Regions from separate parts of the Sporolactobacillus terrae genome, predicted to be linked through region 1. Evidence: riboswitches for the same ligand, from Rfam matches in the RefSeq annotation. Region 1 holds a riboswitch; each other region holds the start of a gene.

What was found. A riboswitch is a leader RNA that binds a small molecule or an ion and turns the genes downstream of it on or off. The one in region 1 is predicted to bind S-adenosylmethionine.
Region 2: it holds a riboswitch for S-adenosylmethionine, as region 1 does, so the genes downstream of both, K7399_RS12655 (O-acetylhomoserine aminocarboxypropyltransferase/cysteine synthase family protein) here and K7399_RS02400 (vitamin B12 independent methionine synthase) in region 1, are expected to answer to the same signal.
Region 3: it holds a riboswitch for S-adenosylmethionine, as region 1 does, so the genes downstream of both, K7399_RS11390 (PLP-dependent transferase) here and K7399_RS02400 (vitamin B12 independent methionine synthase) in region 1, are expected to answer to the same signal.

What each region holds. Positions count from the first base shown of each region.
Region 1 covers NZ_CP082837.1:528,845-533,363, reverse strand. Annotated here, with positions in the region: gene K7399_RS02410 (N-acetylmuramoyl-L-alanine amidase) at 1-399, opposite strand, end outside; gene K7399_RS02405 (aldo/keto reductase) at 671-1,624, opposite strand; SAM riboswitch class I at 1,798-1,905, shown strand; gene K7399_RS02400 (vitamin B12 independent methionine synthase) at 2,038-3,165, shown strand; gene K7399_RS02395 (L-lactate permease) at 3,281-4,519, opposite strand, start outside.
Region 2 covers NZ_CP082837.1:2,653,306-2,657,824, forward strand. Annotated here, with positions in the region: gene K7399_RS12645 (Gfo/Idh/MocA family protein) at 1-308, shown strand, start outside; gene K7399_RS12650 (aldehyde dehydrogenase family protein) at 436-1,932, shown strand; SAM riboswitch class I at 2,150-2,251, shown strand; gene K7399_RS12655 (O-acetylhomoserine aminocarboxypropyltransferase/cysteine synthase family protein) at 2,376-3,680, shown strand; gene K7399_RS12660 (NAD(P)/FAD-dependent oxidoreductase) at 3,761-4,519, opposite strand, start outside.
Region 3 covers NZ_CP082837.1:2,370,354-2,374,872, reverse strand. Annotated here, with positions in the region: gene K7399_RS11410 (response regulator transcription factor) at 1-76, shown strand, start outside; gene K7399_RS11405 (sensor histidine kinase) at 85-1,407, shown strand; gene msrA (peptide-methionine (S)-S-oxide reductase MsrA) at 1,391-1,924, shown strand; gene K7399_RS11395 (helix-turn-helix transcriptional regulator) at 2,115-2,303, shown strand; SAM riboswitch class I at 2,364-2,474, shown strand; gene K7399_RS11390 (PLP-dependent transferase) at 2,577-3,698, shown strand; gene metC (cystathionine beta-lyase) at 3,691-4,519, shown strand, end outside.

The DNA.
Region 1 (4,519 bases):
AGTCGTATTGCGCAGAACATATAAACTCGAATTCGTGTGGACGCCGCGGTTTTTTAATCCCGTTACCGCGCAAACTGCATTGAGCACACGCTGCGCAACCCCATTTGTTCGTATATCGGGTTGGTAAACCTCAATCCCCGTTCCACCGCCTGCATTTAAATGGATCGAGACGACTAAACTGAGATTAGTGTGGCTGTTTATTTTGCGCACAATTGCAGCAAGATTCTCGTTTTGTGTTTTTGCTTGGTCATCCGTATCATCGTAGACCGTATGACCTGCTGCTCGAAGATCGTTGATAACCGCGTTCTTGATTTGCCGATTAACGACTTCTTCCTTGATAAACCCCTGAGCACCAGGAACAAAGGAATTATGTCCGGCATGAATACTGTATTTAGCCATTATTAAACAACCTCCTTCTCTTATGTGTATGCACATCCTAGGGATGCCGAAAGTTAGAACACCTATTATGTAGAAAAAGACACACATGCCTGGTGAAGCGCACAAAGAAAAAGCAGCCGCTTCAGCGAGGAAACCCCTCGAAAACGGCTGCTCCATTCTTTATTTAACCTTTTGCGGTTCTTCATACATTCAGATAATAAAATTGCGCGATCAAGCGTCCCCTGTACTGCACTTCTCATCATACTCCATTAGCATGAGACTGCTCAACTGATTACAAATTCGATGAGGCAAAGACATGATCGATCGTTTGGTAATCCTCATCCCGAAGCGCTGTAGAAACACTTGCCACATTCGCCAGCAGTTGTTCCGGTGTACGCGCCCCGGGAATCACGGGTCCGATCAGCGGATTCTTCATGTACCAAGCAAGAACAAGTTGTGCCGTTGTGACACCATAGTGCGAAGCGATCGGTTTCAGCTTTTCAACTTTTTCAACATTTCGCTTCAATTGATCCGGTTGATACAAATCAATCGTCAGACGGTGATCGCCTGCTTCAAAATGCGGCAAGTTATCCGGGTTGTAGCGTCCGGTCAAAAGTGCGGCAGCAAACGGTTCATAAGGCACAAAGGTAATCCCACGCTCCTTCAGATAAGGGACGACTTCACGCATCGCATCCTGCTGCAGCAAATTGTATTGATTTTCGACTAAATCAACATAACCGTCTGCATCAGCTTCTTTAATTTGTTCCAAGCTAAAATTCGAAATGCCGATTGCCCGAATCTTGCCCGCTTCTCTCAAACGCTGAAGCGCTCCGACCGCTTCTGCCTTCGGCGTGTCCTGATCTGGAAAATGGATATAAAAGATATCCAAATAATCGGTCTGCAGTCGTTTCAGACTTTCATCAACTGCTTGCGTCAGAAATTCAGGATTATTACTCAACGTGACAGCGCCATCCGCAGCAATTTGCTGCGCGCCTTTCGTTGCCAAAATTACTTTTTCACGATCATTGTTCTTCAGCACGTCACCGATCAGTTCTTCAGAATGACCGAGCCCGTACATAAATGCGGTATCAATCATTTCAACCTCGTGGTCAATGGCCGTTTGAACCACCTGCTTTCCCGTCTCATCATCAAGATTGGGAAACAAGTTATACCCACCAATTTTATTTGTTCCAAGCCCAAGTGGATTTACAGTTAGTTCCGTTCGACCGATTTTCACCTTTTCCATTAAATCACCAGCTTCATACGAGAATAACTTTAGCGTAAAAAAGGATGGCACTGCTTGTCAAAAATTATGCCTGCTTTGAACAGACGATCGTTTTTTGCAAATTGGCTAAAAAAGCTTGAAAAGCCAACCGATTTAGCGTAGACTTCAAGACAATCAAATCAATGAATCAATCATTCTTATCTAGAGAAGCCGAGGGACTGGCCTGATGACGCTTCAGCAACCGTCGTTTTGCGACAAGGTGCTAATCCCAGCCGGCATTTAAAACGCCGGAGGGATAAGAAGAGACCCGAACGCACAGTCTTCTTATTCCCAAATAAAGAAGACTTTTTTATTTGCTCTAAAGCACCCGGTTGATCACTTAGGTCTCCTGCATGATGAATGATTGTGCCATAAAAATTGAGGAGGATAAAGAAATGACCGTAAGCACAGCAAAAAAAGCGCCATTCCGTTTCGACCAAGTAGGAAGTCTCTTGCGTCCACAAGCATTGAAAGAAGCACGAGAAGCCTTTCATGAAGGAAAAATTGACCAAGCTGCACTGACCAAAGTCGAAGATGAGGAGATCAAGAAAATCGTCGATAAGCAAATTGCATTAGGACTAAAAGCCGTAACCGACGGTGAATTTCGTCGCAGCTGGTGGCATTTGGATTTTCTCGCCAATCTCAACGGCGTTGAGACCTATTCACAACATGAAAGCTATAAATTTAAAGGTGCAAAAACGCGTGACACCAACGTCCGCTTCGTCGACAAAGTTGCCTACAATCCGAACCATCCATTCTACGAGGCATTTACATACTTGCAGCGTATCGTACCTGAAGGCGTGCTGGCAAAACAAACGATCCCAAGTCCTACACTCTACTTCCGTGACCACCGAGATGATCAAGCGGTTAACTTCTATGAAACACGTGCCGACTTCTTAGCAGATCTCGCAACCGCCTATCGGCAAACGATCCTGCATTTCTACGAACTTGGCTGCCGCTATCTTCAACTCGATGACACGACTTGGGCCTTCCTGATCGACCGAATCAGCAATGCAAAAAGCAATGAAGAAAAAGCAAGCGCTGAACAAATCGCACAAGATGGTGTCACGGTGATCAACGCTGCAGTCAAAGATCTTCCTGAAGATTTAACGGTCACCATGCACATTTGTCGCGGCAACTTCCGCTCCACCTTCCTGTTCTCCGGTGGCTACGGACCGGTTGCTTCCTATCTCGCACAGCTTAACATCGACGGCTATTTTCTCGAATATGATAATGAACGCGCCGGCGACTTTGCGCCGCTTGGAGAAATTTTCCAAAATGGTGCTGACAAAAAGGTTGTTCTAGGTCTGATAACGTCCAAGTTTCCTGAACTGGAATCTGAAGAAAAGCTGCAAAAACGGATTGAAGAAGCAGCCACTTTTGTTCCATTAAAAAATCTATGTTTGTCCACACAATGTGGTTTCGCATCCACTGAAGAAGGCAACAAGTTAACTGAAGCTCAGCAATGGGCGAAATTAAAACGTGTTGTCACAACTGCAAAAAAAGTATGGACTGATCAATAAAAATTAACCGCACTGAATAACGAAAAATGAGCCTCTGAAATCAAATCCTTGGGATATGATTTTAGGGGCTCTTTCTATAGATTGAAGATTCTTTTTCCACTATTTCTGGTTCAGTTCAGAAAAATAAAGTGATCAGATAAGCGGCTAACCCTGCCAGAACGCTATAGAGGATGGCAGGAGCAACGGTCTTACGAATAATCTCGCCTTCTTTGCCGGCAAGTCCGACAACGGCACTTGCAGCAACGACGTTATGAATACACATCATGCTGCCCGCTGAACCGCCGATCACTTGCAAGGCCAGTACAAGCCGCGGATCAAGGCCCGCATCCATCGCAACATCAAATTGAATTGGGGAGAATGTTAGATTGGATACCGTTCCGCTTCCGGTAATAAACGAACCCAGTTCCCCAAGAAAGGGAGCAGCGGCCAGCCAAATCCCGCCAAGACTTCCCGAAAAAGCTTGGGCAATATACTCCGGCATGCTGACGAGATCCTTTGTTGTCAGTCCGGAATTACTGAATACTTGAACCATAATTAAGGTTGCAACCAAGGCAATTGCCGTTGTTTTCATCGAGCGAAGCGAAATTTTAGCACCCCATATGAACGCTTCGGCCGGTGTCCGTTGAAAAATGAGTGCCAGAAGTGCCGAAACCGTTAAGATCGTTCCTGGTGAGTACAACAGCTTCCATTCAGAATGAACTTCTTTAATCCCAAGGATGTTATTCCATGACAGGTCGAACGCAGTCGTCGCAACATGATGGATCGGCGGCACAATACGTGTAAGCAGCAGTAGAATAACTACCGCAATATAAGGTGCCCAAGCAGCAAGCAGGCTCATGGTCTGCGGTTCGGTATCTTCTTTAAAATCACTGCGAAGCGCGCCCTTCCATTCTTTTTTCGGAAGCAGCCAACCGCGCGCGGCCGTAATTGAAGCTACGGCCAGTGCTGTAATGGAAGCCAAAATCGAAACAAATTCATAGCCAAAGAAAAATGCATACGCGAGCGCAGACCATGTATATGAAAAGCCGACAACCAGCGCCCATGGGAGCATCGAACGCAACACACCTTTTTCCTTCTCCTGTGCATTGGTGAAAAAACGCGTCAGTACATAGATTAATAAAACAGGTAGAAACGAACCGGCAAAAAGATCAAGAATCGTAATGGTTTGTCCAATTTCACGGAAAAAGTCGGGGTTACTCGTAACAATGTTGCTTAAACCAACCGAAATCGGCGTACCCACCGCGCCAAAAGATACCGCTGTGCTGTCCGAGATCAGTGCGAGCGTCACTGCAGCCGCCGGCGGAAAGCCAATCGCAATCATTAGCGGAGCCGTAACCATTGCCGGCGTTCCAAA
Region 2 (4,519 bases), 1.2 Mb from region 1:
AGATGGCGGTCGTCACTTTAACCATGCGCGCAAAGCTGCCGAAACGTGGTATTGTGACCGGCGATAAAGCCTACATTACCGTGGACAACTTTCCAAGAGCAGACCAAGCAACCATCACTTATCCGGATGGTCGCACGGAAGTGATCAAAGCCGGCAGTACTGCAAAAGCAATGGTTTATGAATATGATCACATGAATGCTGCGGTCAGCGGAGCGATCACGGAACAGACTGCGCGTCTGACAAACGATGTCATGCAGATGATGACCAACATCCGTGATCAATGGGGAATCCGTTATCCATTTGAATGAGGCAGATTCGCTCAAATCATAGTTTTTAAAATAAGAGAGCGTTTTCTTTTTAATTTTTATATGTCTGTATTACAATATACCTGTGATATTAATTACACTAAATTCTGACTTGAAGGGAAGATGTGCAATGAGCATTCAAGACACAGTCCTGGAACACGCAGTAGATTCAGAATACAAATTATATATTGGAGGAAAATGGGTCACAGGCACGGAAGGCAAAAAGATCGCAAGCTATAACCCAAGCAACGGCGAAAAGCTGACTGAATTCGTTGACGCTAGCCATGCCGATGTAGACGCTGCAGTTGAAGCAGCGACAAAGGCTTTTGAAACATGGAAAGACACCAGCGTTCAGGAAAAAAGCGCCATCCTGCTGAAAATTGCCGATCTGATCGACGAAAATACCGAACATCTTGCACTTGTTGAAACGTTGGATAACGGCAAACCGCTCCGGGAAACAACAAACATTGATGTTCCGGCTAGTGCAGATCACTTCCGCTATTTCGCAGGCGTCATCCGCTCTGAAGAAGGCACAGCAAACGCTCTGGATGAAAATACATTAACAATTAACTTAAAAGAATCATTAGGGGTTGTCGGCCAAGTCATCCCTTGGAATTTCCCATTGCTGATGGCAGCTTGGAAGATTGCCCCGGCGATTGCTGCGGGGAATACGGTTGTAATCCATCCATCGTCCTCAACATCGCTCAGTTTGCTTGAACTCGCGAAGCTCCTTGATCAAGCGCTTCCTGCTGGTGTTGTGAACGTCATCACCGGACGCGGATCGGATTCAGGCGACTACATGCTGCACCACGAAGGATTTGCTAAACTTGCGTTTACCGGGTCGACCCAGATTGGTTATGAGGTTGCCGAAGCAGCCGCAAAACGGCTCATTCCGGCAACACTCGAACTCGGCGGCAAATCGGCAAACATCTTCTTCGATGATGCCCCTTGGGAACGTGCCATTGAAGGCGCACAACTCGGTATTCTATTCAACCAAGGTCAAGTATGCTGCGCCGGTTCTCGAATCTTCATTCAGGAAGGGATTTATGATAAATTTGTAGCCGCTTTGAAAGAAGCATTCGAAAAAGTAAAAGTCGGTCTCCCTTGGGAAGATGGCGTACAAATGGGCGCTCAAGTCAACAAACATCAATTGAGTCAAATTCTTGATTACGTAAAAATCGGTCAGGACGAAGGCGCAAAACTTGTTACCGGCGGCTGCCAGCTGACAGACAACAACCTAGATAAAGGGGTATTCATGGCGCCAACCTTGCTTGCAGATGCAAAGAACACCATGCGTATTGCCCAGGAAGAAATCTTTGGACCGGTTGCAACTGTCATTAAATTTAAAGATGCCGATGAAGTAATTAAACTGGCGAACGAATCGGATTACGGGCTCGGCGGCGCGGTTTGGACAAAGGATATTAACAAAGCATTGCGTGTCGCTCGCGGCGTACGCACCGGACGCATGTGGGTCAACACCTACAACCAGCTCCCTGCCGGCGCTCCGTTTGGCGGCTATAAGAAATCCGGAATCGGACGCGAAACATACAAGAGCATTCTCGATGCATACACGCAAACCAAGAATATTTATATCAGCACCAAGGAAGACGTCGACGGTCTTTATTAATTTTGAGCATTACAGTGCATTTTAAAAAGAGGGTCTCATCCTGTCTTTGGACACTGAGACCCTCTTTTTTGCCATTCAGAACCGATAGGCCGCGTGGTCACGCAATTGAACAGTGCATCGGCAACTGAGTTTTCTTAAATATAATTATTCCGATCTTTTTACTTATTTTATCTTGACAAACCCCTTGGGCGAAGCTAAACTTAACTCAATTAAATGAATCTTATCAAGAGCGGCGGAGGGACTGGCCCTGAGAAGCCCGACAACCAGCACATCGGTGTATGGTGTTAATTCCAGCAGATTAATTTCTGGCAGATAAGACTAGCATCGGCGATATAAGCCGCTTCTCAATAGTCTGCGAGAAGCGGCTTTTTCATCATCTGCTCACGCACCTTCTTCTAAGATTTTATTTAATGTACTCGAAATGAACAAAGGGAGCGATTCACATGGCAGAAGAACACAAGTACGGATTTGAAACGCTGCAGGTCCACGCAGGACAGGTGCCTGATCCTGCAACAGGCGCACGTGCAGTGCCGATTTATCAAACAACATCGTTTGTTTTTAAAGATGCGGATGAAGCAGCCGATTTTTTCCAACTGAAACGACCGGGTAACGTGTATGCACGAATTATGAATCCTACCGAGGATGTCTTTGAACAGCGTGTCGCTCAGCTTGAAGGCGGATCTGCCGCACTAGCAACCGCTTCAGGACTCGCAGCAATCACCTATTCGATCTTAAATGTTGCAAACAGCGGCGATCACATTGTTGCAGCGTCGACATTGTACGGCGGAACCTACGAATTGTTTAACGTGACCTTGAAAAAGCTCGGCATCGATGTTACCTTCGTTGATCCGGATGATCCGGAAAACTTCCGCAATGCGATTCAGGATAATACCAAAGCGCTTTACGGTGAAACAATCGGAAATCCGAAAATCAACATCCTTGATATTGAAGCCGTTGCGAACATTGCTCATGAATACAATATTCCACTGATCGTCGATAACACATTCGGTACACCTTACCTTGTTCGTCCGATTGAATTTGGCGCCGATGTTGTTGTACATTCCGCTACAAAATTCATTGGCGGTCATGGCACTGCGATTGGCGGCATCATCGTAGACGGCGGAAAATTCGACTGGCGTGCAAGCGGCAAGTTCCCGGACTTTACGACACCGGACAAAAGCTACGGCGGTTTAGTTTACGCAGACCTCGCTCCGGCTTCCTTTGCCGCAAAAGCGCGTGTTCAGCTGTTGCGCAACACCGGTGCAACCATCAGCCCGCAAAATGCTTTCTTATTCCTGCAAGGCCTTGAATCGCTCTCGCTTCGGGTAGAACGCCATGTTCAGAATGCCCGCAAGGTCGCCGAATACTTGAATAACCATCCGAAAATCACATGGGTTAATTATCCTGACTTAGAAGATAACCCGTACCACGACCTTGCGAAAAAATACTTCCCAAAAGGCGCCGGCTCGATCTTTACATTCGGCGTTAAAGGAGGCCGTGAAGCCGGCAAAGCACTGATTAATAACGTGAATCTCTTCTCCTTGCTGGCAAATGTCGCCGACGCGAAGTCGCTGATCATTCATCCGGCAAGCACCACACATGCAGAACTGACACCGGAGGAACAGGCGGTTACCGGTGTAACACCTGAACTGATTCGTGTATCTATCGGCGTTGAAACCGTAGACGATATTATCTACGATCTGGATCAAGCACTTGCAAAAATTCCAGATACAGTAGAAGCAAAATAAAAAAAGAGATGTGTTACATTACAGGGGTTATTGCATAAGGGAGTCTGCATACGCAGGCTCCCTTATATTATGACTGCAGCCTAACTGAATCTGCCCTTCTTCAGCATGGTTTCAACACCGCCGATCTTTACCAGTGAACGGTTTTCAATCACCTTTTTCATCACGGATGCCGGACGACCTTTTAACCCTTTACCCATGACTTCCCCAACCGCATCATCGCGTCCAAGTGAACAAACCGTCCCTTTAAACTTGAAAACAAACGGCTTTGTCGGTCTATCATCCAGCATTGCTTTAACATTGTAGGCAGCACAATCTGCCTGTTGCAGTGCGATTTGAGCAGTCGTCGGATAAGGTTGCCCGCTGCCTGGATCAATCACTGCGGAACAATCACCGATAATCAGTATCTCCGGATGATCCGGAACCGACAGGTCATCCATGACACGCACGCGACCGCGCCGCTCTTCAAAACCTGAATCACGGACAACCGCACTCCCACTGACGCCGCCTGTCCAAACAAAGGTCCCTGCCTTTAACGATCGAACATGTTCCTCCGTGCGATAATAAATCTTCGCTCCATCAAATCCGCACACACGCCCAATTAAAAAGTCAACACCGCGATCGCGAAGCTTGCGCGATCCGTATGCAGCAAGCCGTCGATTGAACATCGGCAATGCCTTTGGCGTCGGCTCAATACAAACAATGCGCACCTGTTTGGCATCTACTTGATAACGCGTGATTAATTCCGGAATACGATGTGTCAATTCACCGAGAAATTCAAAACTGGTAAATCCAGCTCCCCCGACCGCAACCACCAATCGATCCGAGCGCTGATCTTCAGT
Region 3 (4,519 bases), 1.5 Mb from region 1:
AAAACTGAAAAAGTATGCCTATGACGCCGACATCCACACCGTGCGCGGCATCGGCTATATGCTGACGGATAAGTGAGTGAATCCATGGATCTTTTTCGAAAAACACTCATCAAACTGACCATTTTAAATGCTGCGCTTCTGATTTTACTTCTTAGCTTATTAGGCGGAACGATCTACTTTTACGAGAAAAATGTAACCTTTCGAAACAGTGATCAAGCTTTGATGAAATCCGTTGACAGTCCTGACGTCCCAAGAATGAACCAAAGACCCATGCCGGGCGGCGGAATGGTCGAGCAGCGCCTGCGCAATCCAAGACTCTATTGGGTCATTGTTAATGCGAAGAATGAACAAAAAAAATCCAGTCTGGATTTTGCTGAGGGCACCCAAGTTTCCAAGCAGTTTTTCAAACCTTTTTTAACCGCAACATCAGAAAATAGTGTTGAACAGCGAGTGGATGACAATTATTACCATTTACTCGTCAGAAAAGCAGATATCGATGGACAAGCCTTTAAAGTTATTTTTATTAACGATGTGACTGCGGAAAAGAATCTCTTAAACACCCTTCAGATGATTATTTTGTTAGGGCTTGCCATTGGCGCTTTTGTGTCGATCATTGCCGGCTACTTTCTGGCGTGGCGTGCGCTTCAGCCGATTGAAAAGGCGTGGAATCGACAAAATCGGTTTGTCGCCGATGCGTCTCATGAGTTGCGTACGCCGCTTTCAATCATTCAATTGAAAATCGAAGGACTGTTGCGGCAACCGCGGCAAAAAGTGCAGGAATCCGGCGAGGACATTGCAGTGATGCTTGATGAGACACGCCGCCTCTCCAAGCTTGTCGGCAATTTACTGACCCTTGCCCGTAGTGATGCCAACCGTCTTGAAGTCACACTCGCGCCGTTTGACCTAAAGGCAATGATTAAAAAGGTAACAGAGCCATTCTCGGAGATGGCTGAATTTGAAGAGAAAGCATTTTCACTTGAAGTATCGGAAGATCCCATTTATATTAATGGGGATGAACAGCGTGCGCATCAGCTGCTCGTTATTCTACTCGATAATGCGATGAAATTCACATCGAAAAATGGAGCGATTCAAGTGGCTTGCTCGCGTGAAAACAAATTTGCCAAGCTGACCATATCGGATAGCGGCTGCGGACTTTCTGAGAAAGAACTCCCGCATATTTTCGATCGGTTCTATCAGGTCGATCAATCGCGAACGGAACGAAAAGGGACCGGTCTCGGGCTGTCGATCGCCGATTGGATCGTCAGCAAACATCGTGGCAAAATCGAAGTAGAAAGCGAGCTGGGCAAAGGGACAACCTTTACGGTACGGCTGCCATTAATGAAAAACGAGCCGGAGATTGAGCGCAACGCGCAAGGAGAGGATGCGGAACATGACGAAAAAGCTTGAGAAGGCCACGTTCGCCGGAGGCTGTTTCTGGTGCATGGTCAAGCCTTTTGATACATTGCCGGGCATCGAATCGGTGGTTTCCGGTTATACAGGCGGAACCGTTGAGAATCCGACCTATGAACAAGTGAAAACAGGGACAACCGGCCATATGGAAGCCATTCAGGTCATCTTTGATCCAACGCTGTTTCCTTATGAAAAACTGCTTGAGCTTTACTGGACACAGGTTGATCCAACCGATGATGAGGGACAATTCTTTGATCGCGGCTCTAATTACCGAACCGCGATTTTTTATCATAATGCGGAGCAAAAGGGGCTGGCGGAGCAATCGAAAGCAGTCCTGGCAGCAAGTGGACGCTTCCACAAGCCGATTGTGACGCGGATTCTTCCGGAAGCGCCGTTTTATCCGGCCGAGGAAGAACATCAGAAATTTTACAGGAAACACCCGGACCGCTATAAAGCTGAACGTGAGGAGTCCGGACGCGATGCGTTTATTAAGAAAACGTGGGGGAATGAGTAATCAGAGTGGCTTATTCATGACGTTGCGGAAAACCACAAAAAGTCGTCCATCACGCAGGGAGGAAGCGGATGGATTACTTTTTGTTTTCTTTTTAAGACCCAAATCACGTGCAAATTAATCAATCGTGCTGCAGCGTTAAGGAAAGCGTTAAATCCGTGCTTTCCTTAGACCAATTCAAAAGCTCAAGAATTTGTCCCTTCTTAAGTGCAAACGAAACGCTTTACGCTTGTCACAGGATGAGCTAGGGAAGAAATGCCAAGTGTCACGGCAAACAATTAATGCCATTGAAAATAATAAGTATGATCCGACATTAAAACTAGCGTTTAAGCTGGCAGATGTATTAGGAACCTCGGTGGATCATTTATTTGATCATGAATAAAGTCTTGAAAAAATCGCGACAGTCATGTAAACTATTTAACAACTAAACAAGATGTTTTGATTCTTATCAAGAGAAGCCGAGGGACTGGCCCGATGAAGCTTCAGCAACCGTCGCGTATGTGCGACAAGGTGCTAATTCCAGCAGACGGCAACGCAGTCTGAGGGATAAGAAGATACATGGCGGATAAAGCCTTCTTCTTATCGAAGAAGGCTTTTTTAATACGCTTTTTTGGCACATGAGTTGGAACTTGATATTTTTTGGGAGGCATGTAGCATGGCGTCATATCAAACAGAAACAAAGCTCGCACAAATTGGCAATGGCTTTGATGAACTTGGGGCGGTGAATACACCAATCTATTTATCGACTGCCTACAAGCATGAAGGAATCGGAATTTCAAAAGGCTTCGACTACACGCGGACCGGCAATCCGACACGTTCAATTCTCGAAAAAGCGATTGCCGATGTTGAAGGCGGTCAAGAAGGTTTTGCCTGCAGCTCGGGAATGAGTGCCATCCAACTGGTGTTCCAGTTATTCAGCAGTGGTGATCATATTATTGCGTCACGAGACTTGTACGGCGGCACTTTTCGTCTCTTTGACATTCTCAAGGAGCAGTATCATCTTTCATTTTCCTACTGGGACGGCGAAAACCTTGATGAATTGACTGATCTTGTCTGTCCGGAGACGAAAGCGATCTTTATCGAGACGCCAACCAATCCGCTGATGCACGAGGTTGATTTGTCGGCGATTGCCAAAATCACAAAGCAAAACGATTTGCTGTTGATCGTGGACAATACGTTTTATACGCCAATCCTGCAGCGACCGATTGAACAAGGTGCCGATCTTGTTGTACACAGCGCGACCAAGTATTTAGCCGGACACAATGATGTGCTGGCCGGTCTTGTTGTCTCGAACGTCACGAAGGTGACTGAGAAACTGCGTCTCTACCATAACGGCTGCGGCGCCGTCCTTGATCCATTTTCTTCTTGGTTGGTGATTCGTGGATTGAAGACCCTTGCTTTGCGGATACGCCAGCACCAAGACAATGCGCGTAGAATTGTCACTTATCTTGAAGAACAGCCGTTTGTGACGAAGGTGCTCTACCCGGGAAAAGGCGGCATGGTCAGCTTTGAATTAACCTCACCGAAGCAGATTGAACCGTTCCTGACTGCGCTAAATCTGATTACCTTCGCGGAAAGTCTCGGCGGAGTCGAAAGCTTGATTACTTATCCGGCAACGCAAACCCATGCGGATATTCCTGAAGCACTGCGCTTGAAATACGGTTTGTCCAATTCGCTGCTGCGTCTATCAACTGGTATTGAACATTCGGACGACTTGATTGCCGATCTTGATCAAGCCTTTGAATCTTTGAAAGTAGGAGTGGTTGAACATGAGTGAGTCGGTACAGTTTTCAACGAAATTGATTAAAGAGACCGTTGCGGTTGATCCGCAAACCGGTGCGGCGAATGTACCGGTGTATCTCTCGTCAACCTTCCATCAAAAGGATTTTGATCATTTTGGAAAATACGATTATACCCGCTCTGGAAACCCAACCCGCGAAGCGCTTGAAGATGCAATAGCAGCGCTTGAAGGCGGCGAACGCGGCTTTGCTTTTGCCTCAGGTATGGCAGCAATTTCAACTGCATTTTTACTTCTGTCTGCAGGCGATCATGTCGTTGTTCCGAAAAATGTTTATGGCGGAACGTTTCGCATCTTGACTCAGGTGCTTGGCCGATTTGGTATCGCTCATACGTTTGTCGACACGACAGACCTTGAAGAGGTCGAGCAGGCGATCCGTCCGAATACGAAGGTAATCTATGTGGAGACGCCATCGAATCCCACTTTGCGCGTGACCGATATCCGCGCAATTGCTCAACTTGCGAAAGCACATCGATGTTTGACTTTTGTCGATAATACATTTATGACGCCGGTGTTCCAGCGCCCGCTCGATCTGGGTGCTGATCTGGTACTGCACAGTGCGACGAAATTTATTTCCGGACATAGCGATGTGGTTGCTGGGCTTGCTGTTGCCGCTTCTAAGGAAATTGCCGACAAGATTTACTTCCTTCAAAACGCGCTTGGCGCGGTGCTCGGTGTTCAGGATTCATGGCTGCTGCTCCGCGGACTGAAGACGCTTGATGTCCGCATTCGTAAATCGGCGGAGTCGGCGCAGCGCATTGCCGAATTTTTTGAAGTACGGCCTGAGGTGAAGCGCGTTT